2 regions of the Lysobacter sp. DMC97 genome follow, and region 2 is predicted to be linked to the other one. Evidence: predicted binding sites of a transcription regulator. Region 2 holds the regulator's gene; the other holds the start of a gene.
What was found. Region 2 encodes sigma-54, which starts transcription at its own class of promoters, with help from an activator protein. Its sites were predicted from a motif close to TGGCACGNGCNTTGC; they were not measured.

Region 1 (7,272 bases), on a different contig from region 2:
GTGGACCACGGCATAGTCGTTGCCCGGGAACACGGAGGCGGCGAAATAGCCGATCGACTGCCCGGAGGGATGGGTCACCGTCGTGTTGAGCGTGCCGCAGTGGCCGGCGGTGACGAAACCGTTCGCGGCGCCGAGGGTGACGGAGAATCCGATCGAGCACCAGCCGCCGGTGCCGATGAGGTACTGGTCGCCGCCGCGGATGTCGAACGTCGCCTGCTGCGCCGGCATCGGCCGTGCGGTCGACGTCTCGAAGCGGATGGTGGCGGCGTCGGCGCCGCTCGCGGCGACGAAGTCGATCGCGGCGCGGGTCGCGCCGACGTCCGTGGTCACCACCACGCGGTTGCTGCGCGGGTCGACGTACCAGGACTGGATGCCCGGATCGAGCCGGCCGGCCTTCGCCACGCTGCGCGCTGCGCGCGCGGTGGCGTCCAGCCGCGCCTGCGTCGCCTGCAGCGTGGACAGGCTGTGCGCGACCACGCGGACCTGTGCGCCGAGCGCGCCCGCCTTCGCCGCGGCACGCGCACCGGCGACCGCGACCACCGGCTCGAATTCGCCGCGCGCGTTGCGCTCCAGCCACGTGCCCGCGAAACCGTCGCCGAGCGTCGCGCGGGCCTGGCGTTCGACGTCGGGCGCGCGACGTTGCGCGGCGAGGTACTGCGGGATCTGGCCCGGCATGATGCCGAGGTCGCGTTGCATCGCGAAGCGGAGATTGGCGGGCACCTGCGTGGCATCGTCGCCGGTGGCGGCCATCGTCGCGGGGGCGGCGACGGTCGCGCAGATCGCGAACGACAGGATGGACGCGCGGAGGCGTCCGGACATCGGAGTGTTGCGCATGTGAAGCTCCTTCTCATCGGGGGAATGCGGCGGCACGGTGGGGGAGGCCGCCGGTCCGCATGGTGCGCATCGACGATGCCGGCATCGCGGCTTCATCCCGCGAAGCGACGATCGGTTCCTTCGGTGGGGTCGGAACCGACGTGATTGCGTGTCGTGTCCGCGATCCATGCGTGACACCCGCACTTTATGCCGCGTCGTTCTCACACCGGGCGATCCCGGGTGACGCGCGTCGCGGAAACGCGCATCGCGCGCGTTCGACATTGGTCTCGGTAGGGCGCGCGTCGCGTCGTGCGTCGCCGCCCGGTTCAACCGTGTTGCTTCAGCCCGGCTGCTTCAGTCCAGCTGCTTCAGTCTGGTTGACCCAGCCGCAGGAACACCGCTTCCTCGCCATGTTCGGCGATGCCGACGCCGAAGTAGATCGGGCCCAGCGGCGTGTCGAGCGCGCTGTAGAGGCTGCCACCGAACAGCGTGCGCTCCGCCGACGGCGATTCGCCGCGCTGCCACACCTGTCCGGCTTCCAGCGAGCCGCCGAGGAACAGCGGGTATTCCAGCACCTGCGCCAGCGGCCGGCGGTATTGCAGCGTCGCCACCGCCGCGCCGGTGCCGTGCAGGGTGTCGATGCCGTAGCCCGACAGCCGGAACAGGCCGCCGAGGTGGGCGATGTCCTCGTAGGCGTCGCCGCGGCGGTCCTGCGCATTCGCGCTCGCCAGCCAGCGTCCGCCCAGCGCGCTGAACGCGTACGACGTCTCCAGGCGCGTGGTGAAGCCGCGGGTGTCGCTGCCGAACGCCTGCAGGTAGCGCGCGTGGCGCGCATGCAGGTACCAGCCGTGCGCGGGGAATTCGGCGTCGTCCTGGGTGTCGAGGATCAACGCGAATTCGGCGCCGGCGCTGGTGCTGCCGTTCGGCAATCCGATCGGCAGCGGTCCGGAACGCACGCGGAAATGGTTGCGGCGCGTGAACGGCGTCACCGAGGCTTCGCCCCAGTCGCCGAGGTCGAGGCCGAGGCCGGCGCGGAACTGCCAGTGTTCGATGCGGTAACTGCCGACCAGCGCGTCGTCGTCGAGCAGCGTTTCGTTGCGGCCCAGCCATTCCAGCGACGAGCGGAAGAAGGTGTGCCGGCGCGGATCCAGCGGCTGGTTCCATTCGGCGAACGCGCGGTTGCGATCGCCCAGCCGCGCTTCGAGCAGCAGGTCGCCGCCGAAGCGGTTGAGTTCGCGCTTGCCGAAGCGCGCGCCCAGCTGGTAGTCCGCATGGCCTTCGAAATCGTCCTGCAGGAACAGGCCGAACTTCAGCGTGCCGTCTTCTTCCCAGCGCCGGCTGCGGGTGACGTAGGTCAGCACGCTGCCGCCTTTCGCGCCGTCGGTCACCGTGTAGTAGGCGCGGGAGAATTCGCCGCTGCCGTAGAGGTGCGACAGATCGCGCTCGATCTTCTCCGGCACGATCGTGTCGCCCGGTTTCGCCGTCATCGCCGCGCGGATCACGGTGTCGTCGACGGCGGAGGTGTTGACCAGCTCCACCTTCTCGATCGGGCCGATCGGGCGCAGCCGCGCGAGGCGCGTCTCGCGCCAGGCCGCGTAGGCCTCGGGCGAGAGCTGGCGTGCGCGCAGCTTCGGCAGCGCGGCCTCGGCCGCGGCTTCGCCCAGCGGCACGCCCTGGTCGAGGCCCGCGGTCATGTCGGTGGAGCTGAGGTCGCCCAGCGTCGGCACGATCAGCACGTCGTCCGCGCGCAGGCGATCGCGCTGGCGCTGGGTCTCGCGCAGCATCAGCGCGGTCACCATCTGGTCGGTGATGCTGAAGGGGTCGAGCAACTGGTCGCGCTTCTTCAGCGTCGCGCCGATGTCGACCGCGATCACGTGCCGCGCGCCGAGCGCCTGCGCCACTTCCACCGGCAGATTCATCGACACGCCGCCGTCGATCAGCGAGCGCTCGCCGTAGCTCACCGGCGAGAACGCGCCGGGCACCGCCATGCTCGCGCGGATCGCGTTGACGAGATCGCCGTGGTCCATCGCCACGGTCTCGCCGGTTTCCAGGTCGGTGCCGATGGCGCGGTACGGGATCGGCAGCGCGTCGAAGTCGTCGATGTTCGCGCTCGGCAGCATCGCCGTGCGCAGCGCCACCGCGAGGCGCTGGCCCTCGAACAGCGACGGCGCCACGCCGAGCTTGCCGTCGCGCAGGCCGAACCCGCCCTTGGCGAGGAAGCTGCGGTCCTCGGCCTTGCGCCGCGCCGGGAAATCGCGGCGGTCGACGCGGTCGGAGAACATCGTCTTCCAGTCCAGCGCGCGCAGCCGCGCCTCGATCTCCGCCGCGCCCAGGCCGCTGGCGTACAGCCCGCCGACCACCGCGCCCATGCTGGTGCCGACGATGCAGTCCACCGGGATGCGTTCGCGCTCCAGCACCTTGATCACGCCGATGTGGGCCATGCCACGGGCGCCGCCGCCGCTGAGCACCAGGCAGGTGTCGTAGCCACCGGCCGGGGGCGGGACGTCGGTCCGCGCCTCGGCCCGCGGCAGGTCCGCGGTGTCGTCCTGCGCGTATGCCGCGGGGGCGAGCGCGAGCAGCAGGGCGAGGGCGACGGGAAGGCGGCGGGGCAGGGGCGGGGTCCGTGTCGACATGATCCAGAATGGTGCGTAGAGAGCGAATGACGCACCAAATTGGTGCGAACGATGACGGGTGATGGAAGGCGCGCCCTTTCAGATCAAGGGGTTGCGCCCGTTTCCGGGCTGGCACGGGGCTTGCAATGAAGACCGCATCCCTTCACCCGTTCGGAGCTTCCGAAGATGTCCCTCGAGCACGTCGAAAAACTCGTCAAGGATCATAAGGTCGAATTCGTCGATCTGCGTTTCGCCGACATGCGCGGCACGCAGCACCACGTCACCTTCCCCGCCTCGATCATCGAGCCCGGCCTGTTCGAAGAAGGCAAGATGTTCGACGGCTCGTCGATCAGCGGCTGGAAGGGCATCAACGAGTCCGACATGATCCTGCTGCCGGACGCCGGCACCGCGTTCCTCGATCCGTTCACCGCGGATCCGACCCTGGTGCTGACCTGCGACATCCTCGACCCGGCGACCATGCAGGCCTATGACCGCGATCCGCGCGGCGTCGCCAAGCGCGCCGAGGCCTACCTCAAGGCCAGCGGCATCGCCGACCAGGCGTTCTTCGGCCCCGAGCCGGAATTCTTCATCTTCGACAGCGTCCGCTTCGCCAACGACATGGGCCACACCTTCTTCCACGTCGACTCGGAAGAGGCGCACTGGAACTCGGGCCGCGAGTACGAAGGCGGCAACACCGGCTACCGGCCGATGGTGAAGGGCGGCTACTTCCCGGTCGCGCCGCTCGACTCGCTGCACGACCTGCGCGCCGAGATGTGCAAGACGCTCACCTCGCTGGGCATCGAAGTCGAAGTGCACCACCACGAAGTCGCGAACGCCGGCCAGTGCGAGATCGGCACCAAGTTCAACTCGCTGGTGACCAAGGCCGACGAACTGCTGACGATGAAGTACGTCATCAAGAACGTCGCCTACCGCAACGGCAAGACCGTCACCTTCATGCCCAAGCCGCTGGTCGGCGACAACGGCAGCGGCATGCACGTGCACCAGTCGCTGGCCAAGGGCGGCGTGAACCTGTTCTCCGGCGACGGCTACGGCGGCCTGTCGCAGCTGGCGCTGTGGTACATCGGCGGCATCTTCAAGCACGCCCGCGCCATCAACGCCTTCGCCAACTCGACCACCAACAGCTACAAGCGCCTGGTGCCGGGCTTCGAGGCGCCGGTGATGCTGGCCTACTCGGCCCGCAACCGTTCGGCGTCGTGCCGCATCCCGTACGTGGCCAACCCGAAGGCGCGCCGCATCGAGATCCGCTTCCCCGATCCGATGCAGACCGGCTACCTCACCTTCGCCGCGCTGATGATGGCCGGCCTGGACGGCATCAAGAACCAGATCGACCCGGGTTCGCCGAGCGACAAGGACCTGTACGACCTGCCGCCGGAAGAAGAGAAGAACATCCCCACCGTGTGCCACTCGCTGGACCAGGCACTGGAAGCGCTGGACAAGGACCGCGAGTTCCTCAAGGCCGGCGGCGTGTTCTCCGACGACTTCATCGACGGCTACATCGCGCTGAAGATGCAGGAAGTCACGCGTTTCCGCGCGGCGACCCACCCGCTCGAATACCAGATGTACTACACGATCTGATGTGTCTCCCCCTCCCTTTCGCCGCAGGCGAAGGGGATGGTTGGGGTGAGGGCGACCGTCGCGACACGGCGCACCGGACGTCTCATCTCCCTCCCCCGCATGCGGGGGAGGGTCGGGGTGGGGGCAATCGATGCGGCACGCACGCGGAGAAGAGGCCATGCACATCGCGATCGATGACCTGCGCGGCGACGACATCGTCGCGCTGCTGCAGGCCCATCTCGACGACATGCATCGCCACTCGCCGCCCGAGAGCGTGCATGCGCTGGACCTGGACGCGCTGCGTCGCCCGGAGATCACGTTCTGGACGTTGCGCGACGACCGGGGCGGGCTGATGGGGTGCGGTGCGCTGAAGCAGCTGGACGACGCGCACGGCGAGATCAAGTCGATGCGCACCGCCGCGGCGCATCTGCGGAAGGGCGTGGCGGCGACGTTGTTGCGGCACGTCCTGCGCACGGCGCGGGAGCGCGGTTACCGGCGACTGAGCCTGGAGACCGGCGCCCCCGAGGCCTTCGCGCCGGCGCGCGAGCTGTACGCGCGGTTCGGGTTCACGGAATGCGGTCCGTTCGCGGACTACGTCGAGGATCCGTACAGCGTGTTCATGACCCTCGAATTGCAGGGTCCGGACTGACGAGGAGCGAAGCGGCAAGGCCCCTGGCGGGGCACAGGCGAGCGGTTGCGGCCAGGCGCGGGGCGCCGGCCGGGAGGTTTCAGCCACAGGTTTCGGCCGGGCGCGGCGCACACGCGCTGGCGCGTCCGGCCACGAGGTCGCGGACGAACACGACGCAACTCCTTCCCCCACGTCGGATGCGTTGTGGTCTCCGGGAGCCGATGTCCACCGCAGGGCAGCCTGCGGTGGACACCGGCGCCAGACAGAACGCCGGCACTCCGGTGCCGGTCCTTCCATCCACGGGGAGAGCGCATGAAACTGATCACCGCCATCATCCGGCCGTTCAAGCTCGACGAGGTGCGCGAAGCCTTGTCCGAGATGGGCGTGTCCGGCATCACCGTCACCGAAGTGAAAGGCTTCGGTCGACAGAAGGGACATACCGAGCTGTATCGCGGCGCGGAATACGTCGTCGATTTCCTGCCGAAGATCAAGGTCGAGGTCGCCGTCGCGAGCGACCGGCTCGACGCCGCGATCGAGGCGATCCAGCAATCCGCAGGCACCGGCAAGATCGGCGACGGAAAGATCTTCGTCACCGCGCTGGAACAGGTCATCCGCATCCGCACGGGCGAAGTCGGCCCGGATGCGCTCTAACCCCCGCCTCGGAGATCGTCCCATGACGCCTGCAACCTTCTTCGGGTCACGGACCCGTGCCCTCGCGCTCGCGCTGCTGGTCGGCGCGGCGTCCACCTGTTTCGCGTTCGCGGCCACGGCGCAGTCCGAGCCCGGCGCGACCGCGCAAGCGGAAACTCCCGCCGCCGCCGACGCGGCCCCCGCGCCCGGTGATTCCACCACCGCGCCTGCCGCCGCGCCTGCCGCCACGGATGCGGCGCCCGCCGCCGGCGAAGCCGCACCGGCCGCGACCGATGCCGCCGCTGCTGCGGCATCCGCCGCCCCTGCCGAAGCCCCGGCGCCCGCGCCGGTGCAGAAGGCCGACAAGGGCGACACCGCGTGGCTGCTGGTCTGCGCCGCGCTGGTGATCTTCATGACCCTGCCCGGACTCGCGCTGTTCTACGGCGGCCTGGTGCGCAGCAAGAACGTGCTGTCGATCCTGATGCAGTGCCTCGTCGTGTTCTCGGTGGTCGCGATCCTGTGGGCCGTGTACGGCTACAGCCTCGCCTTCACCGGCGGCAATGCCTTCATCGGCGGCGGCGACCGGCTGTTCGGTGCCGGCCTCAACGGCGCGATGGCGGCCACGTTCACCAAGGGCGTGTACCTGCCGGAGCTCGCGTTCTTCGTGTTCCAGGGCGCGTTCGCCTGCATCACCTGCGCGCTGATCGTCGGTGCGTTCGCCGAACGCGTGAAGTTCGCCGGCGTGCTGCTGTTCACGGTGATCTGGTTCACCTTCGCCTACGCGCCGATGGCGCACATGGTGTGGTTCTTCCCGGGTCCGGACGCGTTCACCGACGCCAAGGCCGCGGCGGACGCCACCGCCGCCTCGGGCTTCCTGTGGGCCAAGGGCGCGCTGGACTTCGCCGGCGGCACCGTCGTGCACATCAACGCCGCGATCGCCGGTCTGGTCGGCGCGTACCTGATCGGCCCGCGCCTGGGCTACAAGCGCGAGGCGATCAAGCCGCACAACCTCAC
Region 2 (7,272 bases):
GACCTCCACCTCGACGTGAGCGTGCCGGCCGAGGCCTGCCCGCTGGCGCTGGCGCCGACCAGCAGCACCACCGCGTCGCTGGCGATGGGCGACGCCCTCGCCGTCGCGCTGCTGGAAGCGCGCGGCTTCACCTCCGAGGATTTCGCGCGCTCGCATCCCGCGGGTGCGCTCGGCCGCCGCCTTCTGCTGCACATCGCCGACGTGATGCATACCGGCGATGACGTCCCCCGCGTCGGCCCCGACGCCACCCTCGCCGACGCGCTGCTGGAGATGAGCCGCAAGCGCCTCGGCATGACCGCGGTGGTCGACGACGCCGGCGGCCTGCTCGGCCTCTACACCGACGGCGACCTGCGCCGTTCGCTGGCCGATCCCGCCACCGACGTGCACACGACGCCGATCGACCGGGTCATGACCCGCGCGCCGGTGGTCATCGACGCCGACGCACTGGCGGTGGAAGCCGCGCAGCTGATGGAAGCGCACAAGATCAACGCGCTGCTGGTCGTCGACGGCGACCGTCGCGTGGTCGGCGCGCTGAACATCCACGATCTGCTGCGCGCGCGGGTGGTGTGAGGATGACGCTCACGATCCCGGCGCACCTCGCCGACCTCGACGACACCCTCGTGGCCCGCGCCGCGCGGATCCGGCTGGCGTGCTTCGATGTCGACGGCACGCTCACCGACGGCCGCCTCTTCCTCGACGCCGACGGCCGCGAGCTGAAGGCCTTCCACGTGCATGACGGCCAGGGCCTGGTGCTGCTGCGCAAGGCCGGGATCGAGGTCGCCTTCATCACCGCGCGACGCAGCGAAGTCGCGGCGCGCCGGGCCGAGGAACTGGGCGTGCGCGCCCACATCGGCGTGAAGGACAAGCTCGGCTGCGTGCAGGCGCTGTGCGCCGAGCTAGGCATCGACACCGGGATGGTCTGTTTCATGGGCGACGACCTGCCCGACCTGCCGGTCATGCGCGCCTGCGGTCTCGCGGTCTCTCCCGCGGACGCCCACGCCACCACCCGCGCCGCCGCGCACTGGCGCACGAGCGCCCGCGCCGGCCGCGGCGCCGCGCGCGAGCTGTGCGACCTGCTGCTCGCGGCGCAGGGCCATTTCCCGGTCGACATGGCGCCCACCGGCATCACCGGGGACCGCGCATGAACTGGCGGCCGATCCTCGTCCTGCTGCTCATCGCCGGCGCGGCGCTGGCCGGTTGGGCGGTGTGGCGGCACCGTGCGCCGCAGGCCCTGGCCACGGGCCCGGCCGACCGCCCGGACTACGTGCTGGAGGACTTCGAACTGGTCGCGCTGAACGCCGACGGCCGCGAATCCTTCACCCTGCGTGCGCCGACGCTGGCGCGTCGCCCCGGCGACCAGACGATGAACCTGACCACGCCGGTGTTCTTCGTGCCCAACGGCGAAGGCCGCTACTGGGACATCCGCAGCAAGACCGGCTGGGTCAGCGCGGACCAGAAGGAAATCCGCCTGCTCGGCGAGGTCAAGGCCAACGGTCCGAGCGACGAACTGCGACCGGTGACCATGAACACCGAGCGCCTGAACGTCTATCCGCAGCAGAACCGCGCCAGCACCGACGCCGTCGTGACCATCGTCCAGCCCGGTTCTATACTCCGGGGTCGCGGTTTCGCGGTGTCCACGACCACCAAACGCTACGTGTTCCGATCCGAGGTCCAGTCCACCCATGCGCCGAGCCCACGCTGATTCCCTCCTCCGTACCCGTCGCATGCACCGCCGCACGCGCGTCGTCGCGGCGCTCGCGGTGGCCATGCTCGCGCTCGGCGCAGGCAGCGCGACCGCGCGCGATTCGGACCGCAACCAGAACATGAACATCGCCTCCGCGCACAGCGAAGGCAGCCTCGACGACAGCGGTGTCTACACCTTCACCGGCGCCGTGGTCATCACCCAGGGCACGATGGAGATCCACGCCGACCGCGCCGACATCCATCGCGCCGGCGGCGATGTCTCCCGCGCCGAGCTCACCGGCAAGCCGGCGACGCTGAAGCAGCAGATGAACGACGGCACCTGGATGAACGCCAAGGCCGACCGCATCGACTACGACACCCGCAACGACGTCATCGTGCTCACCGGCAACTACACCGTGACCACGCCGCGCGGCAGCACCACGGGCCAGCGCCTGACCTACGACCTCAAGAACAGCCGGCTCGAGAGCGGCGGCAACAGCGGTCGCGTGAACATGACCTTCGTGCCGAAATCGGCGCAGAACGGCGGCACCGCGCCGGCGCCGAAGCCCGCACCGAAACCCGACGCGCCCAAGGGCAAGCCCTGATGCTGGTCGCCGAGGGACTGCGCAAGCGCTACAAGTCGCGCGAGGTCGTGCGCGATTTCGGTCTGAAGCTCGAAGCCGGCGAAGTGGTCGGCCTGCTCGGTCCGAACGGCGCCGGCAAGACCACCTGCTTCTACATGATCGTGGGCCTGGTGAACGCCGATGCCGGCCGCATCGTGCTGGACGGCCACGACATCACCGGCGAACCGATGTACGCCCGCGCCAAGCGCGGCGTCGGCTACCTGCCGCAGGAACCGTCGGTGTTCCGCAAGCTCAGCGTCGCCGACAACCTGCGCCTGGTGCTGGAACTGCGCCCGGACCTTGACGCCGACGGCCGCGAACGCGAGCTGGCATCGCTGCTGGAAGAACTGCAGGTCACCCACGTCGCCGAACAGATCGGCGCCAGCCTCTCCGGCGGCGAGCGCCGCCGCGTCGAGATCGCCCGCGCGCTGGCGGCCAAGCCGCGGATGATGCTGCTCGACGAACCCTTCGCCGGCGTCGACCCGATTTCCGTCGGCGAGATCCAGCGCATCGTCCGCCATCTCAAGAACCGCGGCATCGGCGTGCTGATCACCGACCACAACGTGCGCGAGACGCTGGGCATCTGCGACCGTGCCTACATCCTCAGCGAAGGCACCGTCCTCGCGCAGGGTGCGCCCGACGCACTCCTGGCCAATCCCGACGTGCGCCGCGTCTATCTCGGCGAATCGTTCCGCCTCTGAGTGTTCCGCCTCTGATTCCTGGCCGCATCGTCGGCCGACCGCCCTCGATCGATCTTCACCGACCTCGGCGCACCGACCGATCGAGTGCGCCAATGCGGATGCATGACCTCGCTTCGCCGGGTTGTGTCGTGCATCCCGGTCCACCGGACGCGGACTTTGCAAGAATCGCGCCAAGGGTTGCCCGGAGTGGCACGGGGGGGGCTAACATACGGACATGAAGGCGCGTCTTCAGACATCGCTGGGGCAACAGCTGGTCCTGACGCCGCAATTGCGGCAGGCCCTGCATTTGCTGCAGTTGTCGTCGCTCGAGCTGGAACAGGAGATCGCCGTCGCGGTCGAGAGCAATCCACTGCTCGACTGGGCCGAGAACGCCGAGGGCGAAGCGCCCGAAGGCATGCCGGAGCCGCCCGCCACGGCCGAATCGCAGGCCGCCGAGGAGCCCGCGCGCGAACAGGCCGAAACCGAAGCCGACGATGGCTGGGAGCCGCCCGACAACTGGAGCGCGACCGGCAGCGGCAGCGGCGACGACGACGGCCTCGATCCGATGGACCGGCTCACCCACGCCGAGTCGCTGCACGATCATCTGTCGTGGCAACTGCATCTCACCCGGCTGTCGCCGCAGGACCAGCGCATCGGCGCGGCGATCATCGACGCCGTCGACGACGACGGCTACCTGCGCGAACCGCTGGACGCGATCGCCGAAGCCCTGCTGCCGGACGTGCATGTCGGCACCGCCGAAATCCTGACCGTGCTGCACCAGATCCAGCGCTTCGATCCGCCCGGCGTCGCCGCGCGCGATCTGCGCGAGTGCCTGTCGCTGCAATTGCATGCGCTGGCGGACGACACGCCGGGACGCGTCGCGGCGCTGCGCATCGTCGAGGAGGCGCTGGAACGGCTGCCGAAACTCGGCATCGACGGTCTGGCGAGCGAGCTGCATCTTTCCGCCGACGATGCCGCCACCGCGATGCAACTGGTGCGCTCGCTGGACCCGCGTCCGGGCTCGCAGCTCGGCGGCATGAGCGCCGATACCTACATCACGCCCGACTGCGTGATCTGGCGCCACAACGGCCTGTGGCGCACGGCGCTGGCGGGCACCCAGTCGCGACTGACGATCCACCGCGGCTACGAGGGCATGATCCAGCACGCCAGCGCCAGCGACGCCGCCTACCTGCGCGGTCGCCTGCAGGAAGCACGCTGGCTGCTCAAACACCTGGAAGCGCGCGGCGACACGCTGCTCAAGGTCGTGCGCTGCCTGATCCGCCAGCAGTCGGGCTTCCTGGAATTCGGCGAGCAGGCGCTGCGCCCGCTCACCCTGCGCGAAGTCGCGACCGAGATCGGGTTGCACGAATCCACGGTCTCGCGCGCGATCGCACGCAAGTACGCACTCACGCCGCGCGGCACGCTGCCGCTGCGCAGTTTCTTCGCCTCGGGCATCGGCACCGAAGGCGGCGGCGAAGCCTCCAGCACCGCGATCCAGTCGATGATCCGGCGCCTGATCGAGGCCGAGAACCCGCGCAAGCCGCTGTCCGACGCCAAGCTCGCCGACACCCTGAAGGCCTCCGGCGTTCCGGTGGCGCGGCGCACGGTCGCGAAGTACCGCGAAGCGATGAACATCCCGGCCTCGCACGAACGCGTGCGCATGGCCTGAACGCGCGCGGCACGCCCTTGCGTCCGCGCCGTGCTGGGGTACCCTGTCGAAGCGGAGCATCGGAACGGACGACCCGCCCTTGTGCACCCCCCGTTCCGGCCCGATGTCTCCCATGAGGCGAGCGGCCGAGGCCGCCGCCCGCATCGCACGCCGGCGGGCCGGGGCCGGGATCGCGATGCGCGTCACACGCCCGGCTCAACAGAGGACACCGTCGATGCGTATCGAAACCCACGGCCACCAGATCGAAGTCACTCCCGCACTGCGCGATTACGTCGAAACCCGCTTCTCGCGCCTCAGCCGGCATTTCGAACACCCGATGGACATCATCCGCACCCAGCTGAGCATCGAGAAACCGCGTCACTGCGCCGAGGCGACGATCAAGCTCGCCGGCCGCACCCTGCACGCCGACGCCGAAGGCCAGGACATGTACGCCGCCATCGACCTGCTCGCCGACAAGCTTGACCGCCTGCTGATCAAGCACAAGGAAAAGCTGGTCGACCACCACCGCGGGGAAAGCCTCGCGCGCACCGCGGACTGACGTCCGTCCCGCCCGGCGGCGCCGTGCGCGTCGCCGGGCCCGCCCCTACCGCCTCCCGCCATGACTGCCAGCATCAGCGCGCGCGATCTGTTCGACCAGCAGCAGGAGCGCCTCGCGTTGCGCTGGGTCGCCGGGCAACGCGGCGAACACCGGCTCCTCGAAGCCGTCGATACCGTCGCCCGGCGTCCGTCGCTGGCCGGTTACCTCAACATCATCTATCCGAACAAGGTGCAGATCCTCGGCACCGAGGAACTCGCCTGGCTGGACGCGCTCGACGCGCGCCAGCGCTGGGAGACGATCGAGAAGATCATGCAGTTCCGCCCGCTGGCGATGGTCGTCAGTAAGGACCAGCGCTGTCCCGAGGACCTGCGTCAGGCCGCGGAGGAATCCGACACGCCGCTGTGGCTGTCGCCGCGCCGCGGCCACGAACTGTTCAACCACCTGCAATACCACCTCGCGCGCAAGCTCGCGCCGCGGCTCACCGTGCACGGCGTGTTCATGGAGATCTATTCCATCGGCGTGCTGATCACCGGCGAATCCGGCGCCGGCAAGAGCGAACTCGCGCTGGAACTGGTGACGCGCGGCCATCGCCTCGTCGCCGACGACGCGCCGGAATTCACCCAGATCGCGCCAGACGTGCTCGACGGTGCCTGCCCGGAACTGCTGCAGGACCTGCTGGAAGTGCGCGGCCTCGGCATCCTCAACGTGCGCCAGATGTTCGGCGACACCGCTGTGAAGCGGAACAAGTACCTGCGCCTGATCGTGCATCTCGCGCGCCCGCACCACGAGCCGCAATCGACCGGCATGGAGCGCCTGCTCGGCGATCTCGGTTCGCGCCGGCTGCTCGATCTCGACGTGCCCATGATCACCCTGCCGGTGATGCCCGGCCGCAACCTCGCGGTGCTGACCGAGGCCGCGGCGCGCGCGCACATCCTGCGGATCAAGGGCGTGGATCCGGCCGCGGCGTTCATGGCCCGGCATTCGCATTTCCTGGAGCGCGCCGAGTGAGCCTCGCCACTTCCGATCGCGGGTCCAGCCTGATCGTCGTCAGCGGCATGTCCGGCAGCGGCAAGTCGATCGCGCTGCACACGCTGGAAGACCTGGATTTCGACTGCGTCGACAACCTGCCGGCCGAACTGCTGCCCGACTTCGTGCGCAGCGCCACCGGCAAGAGCGACCTGCCGCAGAAACTCGCGGTCGGCATCGACGTGCGCAATCGCCAGACCGACCTGTCGAAGCTGCCGTCGTGGCTGTCGCAGGCCGGCGCGCTGGGGCTGGACACGAAGCTCGTGTTCTTCGACGCCACCGACGGCGTGCTGCTCAAGCGTTTCGCCGAGACCCGGCGCCGACATCCGCTGAGTCATCGTGGACTCGCGCTGGCCGAGGCGATCGAGGAAGAACGCCGGCTGCTGCGCCCGCTGCGCGCGCTGGCCGACGTCGTCGTCGACACCAGCGAGACCAACGTCCACCAGCTGCGGCGCCGTGTGATCACCGAACTCGGCCTCGGCGACGACCGCACGATCTCGCTGCTGTTCGAGTCGTTCGCGTACCGCCGCGGCGTGCCTGCCGACGCCGACTTCGTGTTCGACGCGCGCATGCTGCCGAACCCGCACTGGGACGCGCGCCTGCGCCCGCTGTCCGGCCGCGATCGCGAAGTGCGCGAGCACCTCGACGCCGACGCCGACGCGCAGGACTACGTGCGCCAGGTCGGCGCGTTCCTCGACCACTGGCTGCCGCGCATGCAGGGCGACACCCGCAGCTACATCACGGTGGCGTTCGGCTGCACCGGCGGGCGGCATCGCTCGGTGTATCTCGCCGAAACCCTCGCCGCGCATGCGCGCACGCACGGCTGGCCGGAAGTGGCGACGTTCCATCGCGAACTGGAGTGACCGCGTCGTTCCCGGACATGCCCGGGAACGACGGCAGCGATACGGCGCGACGACTCAGGCCGAAGCCGGCAATGCGGCGGGCCGGTTCCAGACCTGCGTCAGCTTCTGCACGTAGGTGTAGCCGAAGCTGGCATAACCGGAGAGCGGAACCGGTGACGTGCCGAGGCCGATCGAGAAGCAGAACCCCGCC

Region 1: a site for sigma-54 is predicted at 3,556-3,570, ahead of glnA (type I glutamate--ammonia ligase). Genes of this name have one in related genera too.

The regions. Positions count from the first base shown of each region.
Region 1 is NZ_JBQUZR010000002.1:364,610-371,881, forward strand. It holds gene ACT53Q_RS04465 (S1 family peptidase) at 1-834, opposite strand, end outside; gene ACT53Q_RS04470 (patatin-like phospholipase family protein) at 1,182-3,446, opposite strand; gene glnA (type I glutamate--ammonia ligase) at 3,612-5,021, shown strand; gene ACT53Q_RS04480 (GNAT family N-acetyltransferase) at 5,179-5,649, shown strand; gene ACT53Q_RS04485 (P-II family nitrogen regulator) at 5,941-6,279, shown strand; gene ACT53Q_RS04490 (ammonium transporter) at 6,269-7,272, shown strand, end outside.
Region 2 is NZ_JBQUZR010000008.1:98,457-105,728, reverse strand. It holds gene ACT53Q_RS17355 (KpsF/GutQ family sugar-phosphate isomerase) at 1-570, shown strand, start outside; gene ACT53Q_RS17350 (KdsC family phosphatase) at 573-1,145, shown strand; gene lptC (LPS export ABC transporter periplasmic protein LptC) at 1,142-1,702, shown strand; gene lptA (lipopolysaccharide transport periplasmic protein LptA) at 1,725-2,288, shown strand; gene lptB (LPS export ABC transporter ATP-binding protein) at 2,288-3,007, shown strand; gene ACT53Q_RS17330 (RNA polymerase factor sigma-54) at 3,222-4,655, shown strand; gene hpf (ribosome hibernation-promoting factor, HPF/YfiA family) at 4,870-5,193, shown strand; gene hprK (HPr(Ser) kinase/phosphatase) at 5,254-6,201, shown strand; gene rapZ (RNase adapter RapZ) at 6,198-7,082, shown strand; gene ACT53Q_RS17310 (hypothetical protein) at 7,137-7,272, opposite strand, start outside.